2 regions of the Gordonia alkanivorans genome follow, and region 1 is predicted to be linked to the other one. Evidence: riboswitches for the same ligand, from Rfam matches in the RefSeq annotation. Region 1 holds a riboswitch; the other holds the start of a gene.

The links. Region 1 has a riboswitch for cobalamin ahead of C5O27_RS18915 (CbtB domain-containing protein). Riboswitches for the same ligand answer to the same signal wherever they lie in the genome.
Region 2: it holds a riboswitch for cobalamin, as region 1 does, so the genes downstream of both, C5O27_RS22000 (FecCD family ABC transporter permease) here and C5O27_RS18915 (CbtB domain-containing protein) in region 1, are expected to answer to the same signal.

The regions. Positions count from the first base shown of each region.
Region 1 covers NZ_CP027114.1:4,167,697-4,175,295, reverse strand. Annotated here, with positions in the region: gene C5O27_RS18920 (ATP-dependent helicase) at 1-3,999, opposite strand, end outside; cobalamin riboswitch at 4,009-4,186, shown strand; gene C5O27_RS18915 (CbtB domain-containing protein) at 4,225-4,458, shown strand; gene C5O27_RS18910 (CbtA family protein) at 4,511-5,338, shown strand; gene C5O27_RS18905 (histidine phosphatase family protein) at 5,357-5,881, shown strand; gene C5O27_RS18900 (acyl-CoA dehydrogenase family protein) at 5,967-7,193, shown strand; gene ppk2 (polyphosphate kinase 2) at 7,526-7,599, shown strand, end outside.
Region 2 covers NZ_CP027114.1:4,838,707-4,846,305, forward strand. Annotated here, with positions in the region: gene C5O27_RS21985 (DUF2786 domain-containing protein) at 1-24, opposite strand, end outside; gene C5O27_RS21990 (excalibur calcium-binding domain-containing protein) at 125-397, opposite strand; gene C5O27_RS21995 (L-lactate dehydrogenase) at 506-1,459, opposite strand; cobalamin riboswitch at 1,589-1,770, shown strand; gene C5O27_RS22000 (FecCD family ABC transporter permease) at 1,843-2,895, shown strand; gene C5O27_RS22005 (ABC transporter ATP-binding protein) at 2,895-3,722, shown strand; gene C5O27_RS22010 (ABC transporter substrate-binding protein) at 3,719-4,780, shown strand; gene C5O27_RS22015 (hypothetical protein) at 4,952-5,401, shown strand; gene C5O27_RS22020 (bifunctional adenosylcobinamide kinase/adenosylcobinamide-phosphate guanylyltransferase) at 5,433-6,764, opposite strand; gene C5O27_RS22025 (ABC transporter ATP-binding protein) at 6,761-7,552, opposite strand; gene C5O27_RS22030 (FecCD family ABC transporter permease) at 7,549-7,599, opposite strand, start outside.

The DNA of each region.
Region 1 (7,599 bases):
GATCTCGGGTCGGTCCAGGGCGAACCACCGGCCGCTCGCGGTCGGCGACACCGGCGGCCCGGAGGCGTGCTCGGTCAGGTAGCGCGCGGAGAGGCGACCGGCGCGGAGTCGTGGGGCCCTGCCGCGGGCGCGGTGGGCGGGCGCCGACCGTGGCGTCGTCGGGCTGCGCCGGGGATGCAGCAGTGCGCGGACGGGTGCGAACGTGTCATTGCTGACCTGTCCCGCCCAGACCAGGTCCCAGAGTGCGGATTCGATGTCCGCGGCCGGCGTCGTGGTGCCGGTGCTGATGTCCGCGGCGATCTGCGGGAACCGCAGTGCACCACCGGGGTGGAGTGCGGTGGTGATCGCATCGTGCAGGGCCGTGGTGTCGATGGTGTCGGCCTCGGAGATGGAGAACGCGGCCACGTCGGCGGGGTGCAGGGCCACCCAGCCGTCGGCGTTGCCGATGCGGCCGTGCCCCGACCACACGACCTCGCCGCTGCTCAGCAGCTCGTCGAGCATGGACGGGGCATAGTCCGAGACGCGCGCGGGCAATATCAGCGACTCCCAGGCCGACGCCGGCAGCGGGTAACCGGCCAGCTGGTCGATGACGGTGGCGAGGCCGTCGACCCCGCTGAGCTGCGTTCCGGGCGAACCGTGCTGCCATTCCACGAGGAAGCGGGTGAGAACCTCGGTGCCGACCGGTGCGACCTCGGCCCGGCTCGCGGCGAGCGACCCGCGCCGGATCTGACCGAGGACGTCGGTGTGGCACCACTGGGTGGTCGGTGCCGCTCCCTGGGCCGGATCGGCGGTGCCGGTCTCGGGCAGGAAATCACCTTCGACGACGCGTCGTTCCGCGGCGAGGCGGGCCAGGGTGTCGCGGACGACGGCGGTCGCGATGCCCAGGGACGCCGCCGCGTCGGTGACGGTGAAGGGCCCGTGGGTGCGGGCGTAGCGCCCGATGAGGTCGCCGACCGGGTCGGGTACCGGTTCGAGGTAGGCCGCCGGGATGCCCATCGGTGCAGGGACTCCGAGTGCGTCGCGGAGTCGTGCGGTGTCGTCGATCGACGCCCACAGCGCGCGCCGGTTGTGGTTGACCGAGATGATCTGCCCGCTGCGGTGCAGCTCGGCCAGCACCTCGGCCACCGCCGCTTCTCCCCGATATCTCGGCTCGACCTCCTCGGTGGTCAGCGGTCCGAGCCAGCGGAGGAGGTCGACGACGTCCTCGGCGTCGCGTGCCTGGCGGTCGGGTGACAGGCGTTGCAGGCGGGCGATGACCTCGGCGATGACGCCGGGATCGAGGAGCTCACGCAGGTCGACGCGGCCGAGCAGCTGCGCGAGGAGGCTGGTGTCGAGGGACAGGGCGGCGGCTCGACGTTCGGCGAGCGGCGCGTCGTCGGCGTACATGAAGGCGCCGACGTAGCCGAACAGCAGCGACGCCGCGAACGGCGACGGACTCGGGGTCTCGGTCTCCACGACGCGGATCCGGCGCGACCGGATGCGGCCGAGCAGGTCGAGCAGTGCCGGGAGGTCGTACACGTCCTGCAGGCACTCGCGAACCGCTTCGAGGACGATCGGGAAGTCCGGGAACTTGGATGCGACGGAGAGCAATTGGGCGCTGCGCTGCCGCTGCTGCCACAGCGGCGCGCGCCGGCCGGGATCGCGCCGCGGCAGGAGCAGTGCGCGCGCGGCACATTCGCGGAACCGCGAGGCGAACATCGACGAGTCGGCGAGACCGTCGGTCACGAGCTGTTCGACCTCGTCGGGATCGAGGAGGAAGACGTCGGCACCCGGGGGTGCGTCGTCGGTGTCGGGCAGACGCAGGATGATGCCGTCGTCGGAGGCGGTGGTGGCGCCCTCGATACCCAGTGTCGCGAGGAGTCGTTGGGAGATGGCGCTCGCCCACGGCGCGTGGACACGCAAGCCATAGGGGGAGTGCAGGATGACGCGCCAGTCGCCGAGTTCGTCGCGGAACCGTTCGACGACGAGCGTCCGGTCGGTGGGGAGGTGACCGGTCGCCTCGCGCTGTTCGGCGATGAGCGTGGCCAGGTTGGTGCGGGCGTTCTCGGTGAGTCCGAGCCTCTCGGCATGGGCGTCGAGTTTCCCGGGATCGGCGATGGCCCCGGTGAACGCGCCGATCGCCGCACCGAGTTCGGCGGGACGTCCGATCGCGTCGCCGATCCAGAACGGCAGCCTGCCGGGTTGCCCGAAGGCCGGCGACACCAGGACGCGGTCGTGGGTGATGTCCTCGATGCGCCAGCTCGTCGCGCCCAGCGCGAAGACATCGCCGACCCGCGACTCGTACACCATCTCCTCGTCGAGTTCGCCCACGCGCGTGGACTTCTCGCCGACCATGAAGACGCCGAACAGTCCGCGATCGGGGATGGACCCGCCGGAGGTGACGGCGAGCCGTTGGGCGCCACGGCGTCCGGTGATCACGCCCGCGTCGCGGTCCCAGTTGACCCGCGGCCGGAGTTCGGCGAACTCGTCGGAGGGGAACCGCCCGGCGATGAGATCGAGGGTGGCGTCGAAGACCCCGCGTCCGAGGTCGCGGTAGGGAGCCGCCCGGCGAACGACCTCGTACCAGTGGTCGACCTCGAGATCGTCGACGGCGGCGGCCGCGATGGTCTGCTGCGCGAGGATGTCGAGGGGATTCTGGGGAACCTTGATCTCCTCGATCGCACCGTCGAGCATGCGCCCGACGGTGACCGTGCAGTGCAGCAGATCGGTGCGGTGTTTGGGATAGAGGATGCCCTGGCTGATCTCGCCCACCTGATGGCCGGCGCGGCCGATGCGCTGCAGGCCGCTGGCCACCGACGGCGGGGCCTCCACCTGGATCACGAGATCCACCGCACCCATGTCGATACCGAGTTCGAGCGAGCTGGTCGCCACGACGCAGGACAGGCGACCGGCCTTGAGGTCGTCCTCGATCTGCGCGCGCTGCTCCTTGCTCACCGAACCGTGGTGTGCCCGCGCGAGGACCGCCTCGGCGCCGGAACTCGCCCCGCTGCCCATCACGAACGCGGGAGCCCCGCCCGCGACCGTCGGGTTGGCGGTGGGCTCGGGCGTGACACCCTGCCGCTCGGCGTGGATCTCGTTGAGCCGCGCGGTCAGCTTCTCGGCGAGCCGACGGGAGTTCGCGAACACGATCGTCGCCCGGTTGGCCTCGATCTGGTCGACGATCGACGCCTCCACGTACGGCCACAGCGAACCGGCCGTGGGGGAGAATGCGTCGTCGAGCTCGGCCGGGTCGGCGCCGTCCGGGCCGGGTGCCGGCGGGATGTTCGCCATGTCCTCGACCGGCACGTCGACGCGGAGATCGAAGGTCTTGTCGGCCTTGGGCTTGACGACCTGGCAGGGCGCCGAGCCGGACAGGTACCCGGCAACGACCTCGGGAGGCCGCACGGTCGCCGACAGGCCTATCCGTTGGGCGGGCTTCTCGAGCAGCTCGTCGAGGCGCTCGAGGGTCAGGGCCAGATGTGTGCCGCGTTTGGTGGCGGCGACCGCGTGGACCTCGTCGACGATGATCGCCTCGACATTCGTGAGGCTCTCCCGGGCCGCGGAGGTCAGCATGAGGTAGAGCGACTCGGGCGTGGTGATCAGGATGTCGGGCGGGGTCTTCACCAGAGCGCGGCGGTCGGCGGCCGAGGTGTCGCCGGACCGGACACCGACCGTAATGTTCGGTTCGGGCAGGTCCAATTCCTGCGCCGCACGGGTGATCCCGGTGAGGGGCGCGCGCAGATTGCGCTCCACGTCGACGGCGAGCGCCTTCAGCGGCGAGATGTAGACGACCTTCGTGCCCGGACGGCGGGTGGCGGCGTCGGCGGCCAGCCGGTCGAGAGCCCAGAGGAATGCCGCGAGCGTCTTGCCGGACCCGGTCGGGGCGATGACCAGGGTGTTCGCGCCGTCGGCGATCGAGGTCCAGGCGCCTTTCTGGGCCGCGGTCGGCTTGGTGAACGCTCCGGTGAACCATCGCCGGGTGGGGGCGGTGAAGCGATCGAGAACCGAGGGGCGGGGCATCTCTCCACTATGTCTCACATGTGCGACAGGTCTGGGTATACAGTCATCTCACGCCTGTACGGGGAATCCGGTGAGAATCCGGAGCGGTCGCGCCACTGTGAACGACAACGCCGGACGCGGTCGAGGATTTCGACGGCGCCTGGGGAAGACGTGAGTCAGGATGCCGTGCCGGCGCCAAAAGATCCGACACACTCACCGACGCGAGATCGGCGAAAGGACAATCCCATGACGTCTCCCCGTACGGCCGAAGCAGTCAAGTCACCCACCCGTGCGATTTCGGTACCGAACCTGTCGGTCGCGAGCGCAGCGATCTGGCTGAGCCTCACGGTCCTCCTGGCCGGGCTCGCCTACTACTTCCTCGGCTACGACCAGGGCGTCGTGTCGGTCTTCGGGGAGAACACCTATGTGCACGAGTTCGTGCACGACTCCCGCCACTTCCTCGGCTTTCCCTGCCACTGAGCGTTCACCGCACTTCGTCGGCCTGACTCTCACAACGTAGGGACAAGTTCACATGGAGAAGAAACTCATCGGCGCAGGTCTGCTCTCGGGCCTGATCGCCGGCATCATCTCGTTCGTCTTCGCACGGTTCTACCTCGAACCCGTGGTGTCGAAGGCCGTCGACTACGAGGGTGAACGCTCGGAAGCCGAAGAGGCGCTGGCACATACGGTCGGCGGCCATTCGCACGGCGACGGCGGCGAGGTCTTCACCCGCGCCATGCAGGAGAATCTGGGCGCCGGCGTCGGAAACCTGGTGTTCGCCCTGTGCATGGGTGCGTTCTTCGGGGTCGCCTTCACCGTGCTGTGGAGCTACCTCGGCAACCGGTATCCGGCCACCGATGCCCGCGCGGTCGCCGGGGCGCTCGGCGCTATCGGTTTCGTCGCCGTCTTCGGTGTTCCGTTCTTCGCCTACCCGGCCAACCCGCCTGCGGTCGGGGACGACGACACGATCGGGGAACGGACGGGTGCATTCCTGACCGTCACGATCGCGTCGGTCGTGCTGATGATCGTGGCCGTCGCACTCGCGCTGTGGTTGCGGCCGAGGATCGGCGGACTGGTGTCGGCCGTCGTGGGCGGTGCCGCGTACGTGATCGCGGTCGGCGTCACCATCGCGCTGCTGCCGTCGTTCGACGAGGTGCCCGAGCCGGTGCGCACCGACGCCGGCCAGATCGTGTTCCCCGGCTTCCCGGCGGACGTCGTCGCCGACTTCCGCGTGTACACGATCACCAACCAGGTGATCCTCTGGACGGTGCTGACGGTGACCTTCGCGCTGATCCTCGGCGCGATGGCGCGGTCGAAGAGCTCCAGCACGTCGCCGACGGTCGACGCCGTGCAGAGCTGACCGCGCACTGCCATTCCTGTGCAGATCATCACCGCCGGGCGCACCGGTCCCAATCGATCGGTGCGCCTCGGCGGTGACGCGTCGCTGGACGACCGCGGCCGCCGTGACGTCGAAGCGCTCGCCGCGTCCCTCGTCGGGCCGGTGTCCTTCTGCGGGCCCGAGCCCGCGACACTCGAGAGCGCCCGGCTCCTGGGTGGTCGGGTCGAGGTCGACGACGCGCTTCGCACGCTCGATGTCGGGAACTGGGCGGGATCGGCGCCCGAGGACATCGATCCACGCGAGCTCGCGGCCTTCTTCACCGATCCGGCGGCCCGGCCCCATGGCGGCGAGAGTGTCGAGGCGTTCGTGCGACGGGTGCACGACTGGCGCGACCGCACGATCACCGTCGGGGCGTCGATCGTCGTGGCCATGCCCGTCGCGCAGGCACTTCTGTGCGACGACGCCACGGGATACTTCCGGTGCGAGGTCCGGCCGGCGGCCTGCTACCACTGGCCGCCCCTGAGAATTCGCCCTGAAGAAACAGAATCGGGCGGACGTACCTAGACATCGTGAGTGACTCCTGACACAGTTGAGTCGGCAAAACTGAAACGTGTTCGCCCCCGGCGGGCACTGTCTGGGGAGAGTGACGATGTTCGAGTGGTCCGATGAAGATCTGATGGTGCGGGATGCGCTGCGCGCGTTCATCGACAAGGAGATCCGGCCACATCTCGACGAGCTCGAGTCCGGCGTGCTGCCTCCGTACGACATCACCCGCAAGCTGCTGTCGACCTTCGGGGTCGACGCGATGGCCAAGGACGCGCTGGAAAAGGAACTCGAGACAGAGGCCAACGGGGAGAAGAAGAAATCGTCCGGCGAGGGTGGTGGCATGGGCGGTTCGATGTTCATGATGGTCAACATCGAGCTTGCCGGTGTGTGCCTGGGCCTCGTCGCCTCGCTCGGTGTGAGCATGGGCCTGACCGCCTCGACGATCCGGGGCAAGGGCACGCTCGCCCAGAAGAAGCGCTGGCTGCCCGAGCTGGTCACCATGGAGAAGGTCGGCGCCTGGGCGATCACCGAACCTGATTCGGGCTCCGACGCTCTCGGCGGCATGAAGACCACGGTCCGCCGCGACGGTGACGACTACATCCTGAACGGCCAGAAGACGTTCATCACCAACGGCCCGTACGCCGACACCATCGTCGTGTTCGCGAAGCTCGACGACGGCAGCGGTACCCCCATGCGTGACCGCAAGGTGCTGTCCTTCGTCCTCGACAAGGGGATGCCGGGCCTGACGCAGGGCAAGCCGTTCAAGAAGATGGGCATGATGAGCTCGCCGACCGGCGAGCTGTTCTTCGACAACGTCCGGGTCGGCAAGGACCGTCTGCTCGGCGAGACCGAGGACACCGGTGAGGATTCGCGCGGCTCCGAAGGCGCGAAGGCCGGGTTCACCGCCGAACGAGTCGGCATCGCCGCGCTCTCGCTGGGCATCATCAACGAGGCACAACGACTGTCGATCGACTACGCCAAGACGCGCAAGCTGTGGGGTCAGGAGATCGCCCAGTTCCAGCTCATCCAGCTCAAGCTCGCCGAGATGGAGATCGCCCGGATCAACGTGCAGAACATGCTCTTCAGCGCGATCGAGCGCGGCAAGGCGGGTAAGCCGCTGAGCCTGTCGGAGGCGTCGGCGATGAAGCTCTACTCGTCGAAGGCCGCCACCGATGTCGCGATGGAGGCCGTCCAGCTCTTCGGCGGCAACGGCTACATGGCCGAGTACCGCGTCGAGCAGCTCGCGCGAGATGCCAAGTCGCTCATGATCTACGCCGGCAGCAACGAGATCCAGGTGACCCACGTCGCCAAGGGGCTGCTGCGCGGTTGATGCACCGGGAGAGGTGACGGCCCCGGCAGCTCTGCCGGGGCCGTTTTTTCACGGCCTGATTGCGGACCGGCGCAATTCTGGGCCCGGTTCGGCGCATTCGGATGTGAACGTGCGCCCGGCGGTCGACAATTCGACGTGACTCGCCCAGTCCGTCGAGGAAAGAGGTGGCGATGTCAGCAGGTGGGTACCGCGCGTATCCGGTGGCGACGAAGCTCGTTTCCGGTCGCATTCGTCAAATCGGGCAAATCGTAGGTTTCCGGTATTTCTCTTCGTGTCTGGAGTTCGGGACCTCGCTGTGCTGCCCATGCCGTTCCGCGATGGTGAGGTGAACGATGGGTGGGAAGAAGCACCGGGAGATGTCTCCCGAACTGTCAGCGACCGGAGAGCTGGTCGGTGGTCGACCGGA
Region 2 (7,599 bases), 670 kb from region 1:
GGTGAGCAGCTTGTCGTCGCGCATGTAGTTCAGACTATCTGCGCGCCCGATCGGTTCCATCGGACTGCAGGCGAGCAGAAAAAGCCAGGTCGGAGACCCTCACGCACAGTGTGTGACCGAAGGGTCAGTTCTGCTCGCAGGCGATGCCGTCCTTGTCGCGGTCGCTCTCGTCGTTGGCGTCGTAGAGGGCCTGGTCGACGGTGAAGTTCGTAACCGGCGTGCCGGAGGTCGAGTCGACGGCGCCGGGCTCGCCGGCGCCGTGCGGGTAGTCGGCGTTGAGTGCCGCGCAGTTGGCGTAGTCGGTCGCCGCCGATGCAGGTGCCGCCACCATCAGCGGCGCGATCGCCATCGACGCCGCAGCGACAAGACCCAGAACCGTCTTCCGCGAACCACTCATCGTCGAACCTTCTCTTCCACCGATGTGACCAGGTGAAACTACCCCGGCGAGGATGCCGCACCGGCATGGAGCACCGAGATTGGTCCACCCGATGGACAGTGCCTGCCCCTACAACCCGAATCGCGCCTGCATCCGGCGTAGCGTCTCCGCCGAGGCGAGCAGACCGGCTTCCTCGTCCGGCGACAGCGGCACCTCGAGGCGCGTCTGCGCACCACCGCGGTCGACGACGGTCGGCAGGGAGAGACACACATCATCGAGCCCGGGGAATCCGGAGGCGACCGTGGACACCGGGAGCACCCGGTGTTCGTCGTTCAGAACGGCTTCGACGATACGGGTGGCGGCGAGGCCGATGGCGTAGTTGGTGGCCCCCTTCCCCTCGATGATGGCGTAGGCGGCGTGCACGACCTCGTCCCGGATACGCTCCCGTGCAACGGCATCCATCTCCGGACGCCCCGGTAGCGGCGTCCACGACGTCAGCGGCACGCCACCGATCGTCGCCGACGACCACAGCGGGATCTCGCTGTCACCGTGCTCGCCGACGACATACGAGTGCACACTCTGCACCGCTACCCCGCAGTGCTGCGCGACGAGGAACCGCAGCCGCGACGAGTCCAGCACGGTTCCCGACCCGAACAGCTGATTCGGCGGCAGGCCGGTGATCTTCTGCGCCGCATGGGTGACGACGTCCACCGGGTTGGTCACCATCAGGTAGATCGCGTTCGGTGCCACCTCGAGCACATCCGGCAGGATGGCGCGCGTCAAACCGATTGTGGCCTCGGCTAATTCGAGTCGGGACTGTCCCGGCTTCTGCTTGGCTCCGGCGGTGAACACGACGACGTCGGCGTCGGCGCACACCGACACGTCGTTGGAGCCGATGATGTCGGCGCGCGGTACGAACTCCAGACCGTGGGACAGGTCGAGCACCTCGGCGGTGACCTTGGCGGCCTTGATGTCCAGCAACGCGACCGTGCGCGCGACCCCGCGGATCAGCGCCGAGTAGGCGATCGCGGTGCCGACCGCGCCCGCCCCGATGATCGCCAGTTTCGTGGGTCGTCCGTCCATCAGATCACCGTTCGCCTCGGTTCGATTCGCACCTGTCCGTTGCCTGTCAGCGCCCAGCCTAAGACCTCCGGGCATCCCTCGCCCGACGACTTGGAGACGGGTCGGTGAGAGCTCCGTGTCCGTATTGCTAACCTCACCGGTGAGAGCGGTCGCACCTGCACAGGCGGGTGCCAGGGAACCTGGTGCGAATCCAGGACTGGCGCGCAGCGGTATGGGGGACGGACCCGACATCAGGCCACTGGGGCAACCCGGGAAGGCGTCGGGTTCGGACGAACCCGAGTCCGAATACCTGCCGTTCTCGTCGAGTCCACCCGGCGTCTCGCGCACAGATGCCCAGACCAAAGGCAGTTCCACACGTGTCCCGTCCTCCCGACGGCACGACGATGATCGCCACCGCCATGTCGGTACGGCGACTCCCGTCGTTGCCCCTTGCCCTGATCCTTCTCGCGCTCACCTTGGTGAACATCGCGATCGCCACCGCTTTCGGTGCCGAGACCATCCCGCTCGGCGATGTCTGGCGAACCGTCGCCGGGCGCCTGCGAGGCGACGAGCTCGACGCCGCCCACTCCGTGATCATCTGGGATCTCCGTTTGCCGCGTTCGGTTCTCGCGGCGATCGTCGGCGCCGGTCTGGCGCTCGCCGGCGCCGTCATGCAGGCCCTCGTCCGCAACCCGCTCGCCGAGCCGTACCTGCTGGGCGTGTCGGCCGGCGCCGCGGTGGGTGCGACGGCGGTGATCACTCTCGGATCGTTTGCCGCCCTGGGTGTCTGGGCGTTGTCCGGCGGCGCGCTGATCGGCGCGCTCGCGGCCTCGGTCACCGTGTACGCCGTCGCCCGGGCGCAGGGCGGACTGACCGCCCTACGCCTGATCCTCTCCGGAGTGGTTCTGTCGTCGGCGTTCCTGGCGCTGTCCTCACTGCTGGTCTTCACCGCGGCCGACCCGCATGCCGCCGACAACGTGATGTTCTGGATGTTGGGCAGCGTCGCCGGCGCGACCTGGGCGAAAGTGCAGATCGCCGGGGTTGTCGTCGTGGTCACGGTGCTCGCCATGCTCGCGATCCACTCCTGGCTCGACGCCTACGCAGCCGGGACCGACACCGCGACATCTCTCGGGGTTCCGTTGCGCGCCATGCGAAACGCGCTGTTCGCGGTCCAGGGAATCCTGGTCGGCGTTCTGGTCTCAGTCGCGGGTGGAATCGGATTCGTGGGCTTGATCGTCCCTCACGCGGCACGCCTGCTCGTCGGTGCGACGCACCGCGCGATGATTCCCGTAGCGGTCTGCGGCGGTGCACTGTTCCTGGTGTGGGTCGACGTCATCTCACGAGTGGCCGCGTCACCTCGCGAGATGCCGCTGGGCATCGTCACCGGACTGATCGGCGCACCGATCTTCCTGTTCCTGATGGGACGGCGCCAGTACGTGTTCGGCGGCGAAGCCTGATGGGCGCCGTGCAGCGCTCGATGTCCCTGTGCGCGAACGCCATCAGTTGCCGTCGAAGTGGCCGCCCGATACTGCGCGACGTGGATCTCGACGTCCCTGCCGGAACCCGGCTCGCCATCGTCGGACCCAACGGGGCGGGCAAGACCACGTTGCTGCGGACACTGTGCGGTCTCGAACAACCGGCCGAGGGGCGAATCCGGTTGGGCGACGACGATCTCGATCGTCTTCCGGCTCGGCGTCGCGCGCTGTCGATCGCGGTGGTCGGTCAGGATGAACACCCGTCGGCCGAACTCACGGTCGCCGAAGCGGTGGGCCTGGGACGCACGCCGTACCGATCCGCCTGGGCCATACGTAACTCCGACGACCACGCGATCGTCCGGTCCGCACTGGAGCAGGTGGGACTGGGCGGTTGGGAACACCGTTCGTGTACGCAGCTGTCCGGCGGTAAACGGCACCGGGTGGTGCTCGCCCGCGCAATCGCACAGCAGACGCCGATCCTTGTGCTCGACGAGCCGACGAATCATCTCGACGCGGCCTGGCGACTGCGGTTGATGCAGGTCCTCGACGACCTCGAGGCGACTGTGATCGCCGCGATGCACGACCTCGACCTCGTCCTCCGCCACTTCGACTCCGTCGCCGTCATTTCCGACGGCGGCGTCACCGCACACGGCCCACCGGTCGAGGTGCTGACCCCGCCGCTGCTGGCGTCGGTCTTCGATGTGTCCGGCACCGTCGTGCCACACCCCGAGACCGGCCTCCCCCATCTGCTGCTCGACTCCCCCACCTCTCCTGCACCGCAGGTCTACGCCACCAAGGAAAACCGATGAGACACAACATCACCCGATACGCCACGCTCGCCGTCGTCCTGGGCATCGCAGCGGGCTGCGGCACCGAGTCCGGCGCCGTCGCAACCGACCGCGTCACCGTCACCAACTGTGGCGCCGAGGTCGCCTTCGACCAGCCTCTCGATCGCCTGTTCGTCAACGACGGCGGGATGATCGCGATCGCGCTGGCGGCGGGCGCCAGAGACAAGATCGTCGCCGTCAGTGCGCTCGCCCGCGACAAGGACGTTCTCCGACTCGAATACGGCCCACAGGTCGACACGCTCGACGAGGTCGCCACCGAGCAGCCCACCCTCGAGAACATCGTCGGCGCCAAACCGCAGGTCCTCTACGCCGGCTACAACTACGGCATGAGCGAGTCCCGCGGCATCACCCCGGAGATCCTGGCCTCCCACGGGATCGACGTGTATCAGCTGTCGGAGGCGTGCCGTCAGGTCGACGGCCAGGCTCAGCGCGGCACGATGGACCCATGGGTCGCGCTCGACACCGACCTGCGCAACATCGGCACCATCGCCGGCAATCCCGAGCAGGGCGCGACGGTCGCCGACGACATCTCCGACCGCCTCGAAAAACTCCGTGCTGCACCGCAACCGGCATCGAAACCGACGGTCTTCGTCTTCGACAGCGTCTCCGACACCATCTTCTCGTCGGGCTCCTTCGGTGGCCCGCAGGGCATCATCGACGCGGCGGGCGCGCGCAACGCGACCGAGGATGTCGAGGACACCTGGACCGCGGTGAGCTGGGAACGGATCGCCACCGCCGACCCCGATCTGATCGTCTTCGTCGACTATCCCGGCCAGTCCGTGGAGCAGAAGATCGACGCTCTGCGCACCAACCCCGCCAGCCGCAATCTGAAGGCGGTGCGCGAGAACCGCTTCGTGAACCTCCCCTACGCGATGTGGGTGTCGAGCCCGCTCAACATCGACGCCGCCGAGACACTGCGGTCGGTCCTCGAGGCACATGACCTCGCGCCGGCGTCGGGGATCACGCCCACCCTCGACGTCCGGCAACTCGGACTAGGCGGCAACGACTGGCTCGGCTGAGCACCCCCACGAACGCGAATGATCCGGCCGGTTTGTTATCAGAGGTGAAATACCTTCGACCAGATGACGCAAATCGGACATCGTCCACGTACCGTGATTCCAGTCGGTCGAGGGCATTGCTGCCGCAACATACGTTTCGCCGCACCATTCGGTTCGAGTAGGAGTTCGAAAATGAGACGCACATTGGGAATAGCCGCATTGACCGTGGCAGCCGCCGCCACCATGATCACGTCGCCCGCTTCCGCCGCTCCCGGGTTGCCGTTGCCCGGCAACGACTCCGGAAGCCTGTCGGCGCCCCTCCTCGGCGTGCTCCCCAGTATCAGGATGTCGGTGGAGAATTCTCTCGGCAGCGAACTCGGCCCGAATCGTTACAGCAGACCGTTCGCACCCAGGGTGAAGTGGTCGGCGCGCGTCTTCGGCGCCCAGGGCAGGGACATACCCTGTCGAATCGACATCACCTTCCGGGGCACGAGCCTTCCTACGTACCACGCGACGGTCTGCGAGGGCAGCGCCACGTTCACCGACCCCTTCTACAACAAGCCGGGTACCTTCACGATCACCGCCTACGAGAACATGTCCGGGATGGGCGCCCGGGACTCCAGGACGTTCGTCATCCAGTGACATCGCCGTTCACCTGTTCACCCGCACCGGGCTACCGCACCACCAGGGGTTGACCGGCGACCGTCATCACGACCTGGTCGGCGCGGTCGGCCATCTCGGCATTCAGTCGGCCGAGTTCGTCGCGGAAGAGACGGCCCGACCCGGTGGCCGGGACGACGCCGCTACCGACCTCGTTGCTGACCGCGACGACGGGCACCGGGCAACTCCGCCAGGCGTCGAGGAGATCCTCGACGTCGGACCGCACGGCATCGAGTTCGCCGCTCTCCCAGGCATCGTGGTGATCGATCCGGGCGGCCAGCCAGGTTCCGAGACAGTCGACGAGGACCGGGTGACGCGCGGATCGTAGGACACCGGCCACCTCCGTGTCCTCGACCGTCGTCCACGATGCGGGGCGTCGTTCACGATGGAGTTCGACGCGTCGGTCCCAGTCGGGATCGCCGGCTCGCGGACCGCCGGCGGCGACATAGACGACGTCGTCGACGCCGGCCAGCAGACCTTCGGCATACCGCGACTTCCCCGACCTCGCCCCTCCGGTGACGAAGATCCGCCGCCCGACCGACTCGCCCAAGTCGAGCACCTCCCCGTCTCGTCCCGGCCGCGCGCCGAGATCCCGAAGCCGCTCTCGGAGCACGCCGACCGGCGGATTGTGGTGTCCCAGATGGACTGCGACGACGTCGGTGGAGTCGACGACGGCACCCACTCCACGCAGTGCCGGTATCATCGTCGCAAACCCGGGTAACCCGAGATGCCCATCGGACAGGTCCTCACGATCGCCGAAGGTCTCCTCGAGGAAGACCGCGTCGAACTCGGCCCCGGTCACCGCATCGAACCAATCGTCGGGCCACACACCGGTGTCCGTCGCCCACAGCAGCCTCATACCGTCGGGACCGGTGACGTCGTACAAGACCGCATCACCGTCGCGAAAGACCTGGTGGCGCGCCGGGAGCACCCGCACGTCGTGGTCCCCCACCCGCACCTGGTCACCCGCGACGACCGGCGTGAACCGCACGCCGGCGTCGGGCCCCACCCACGGGCGACACACATCGAGAGCATCGGCCGGACCGATCAGTTCCAGGTCACCGACCCCCTCCACCCACGACCGGAACAGCAATGATTGCGGTGCAAGATGATCGGCGTGCGCATGGGTGATCAGGACATGCCGTACCCCGGCGAGGGAAAATCCTTGGCGTATTGCCGAACCCGGAGCGTCGGGGCCGAAGTCGAGCATCAGCACGTCGTCGACGAGTGCCGCGGTCTGCGCGCGAAAGTCCCGCCGGCGCCGCGCGTCGGCACAGGACTCGCAGCGGCAGAACGCATTCGGCCAGCCGTCGGCGGCACCCGTGCCGAGCAGCGTGACCTTCATCGTTTCCGTGGTCCCGGATCACGCACCGGCAACACGGCCGGGCCGTCGCGGCGGTCGAGCACCTCGACATTGGCGGCATAGACGTCCTGCAGGCGTTCGGCCGTCAGGACCTCCGCGGGCGTACCGTCGGCGACGATACGTCCCCGGTCGAGGAGCACGAGGCGCTGTCCGTACTGGGCCGCCGATGTCAGGTCGTGCATCGCCGCGATCACGGTCAGCTCACTGGCCTGCCGCATGGAGTCGACGAGGTCGAGGACCTGCTGCTGGTGGCCGATGTCGAGAGCGCTGGTCGGTTCGTCGAGCAACAACACGCGCGGCTGCTGGGCGAGTGCCCGGGCGAGCACCACCCGCTGCAACTCACCGCCCGACAGTGCCGAGGCGGAACGGTTCGCGAACTCCACGAGGTCGAGTCGCTCGATGACGTCGTCGACAACCTCGCGGTCCGAGCGGGTCTCGCTGCCGAATCGGGCGATGTGCGGGGTGCGGCCGAGGCCGATGAGCTCCCGCACCGACGTGCCCTCCGGGACGATCGGCCGCTGCGGCATCAGCGCCACGGCCCGGGCGATCTCGCGGCGGCGCGCACGACCCGGGTCGACACCCGCGACGTCGACCCGCCCGGTCGAGGCCACCAACCCGGCGAGGGAGTGCAGCAGCGTCGTCTTACCCGAACCGTTGGGCCCCACCAGGGAGACCCAGGTGCCGGAACCGATCTCGAGGTCGACGTCGTGCAGGACCTCCACTCCCCCGCGCGACGCGCACACACCTCGACAGGTGATCGCGGCGGTCATTCGACGCTCCGTCCGCTGCGCCGGAGGACGACAAGGAAGAAGGGCGC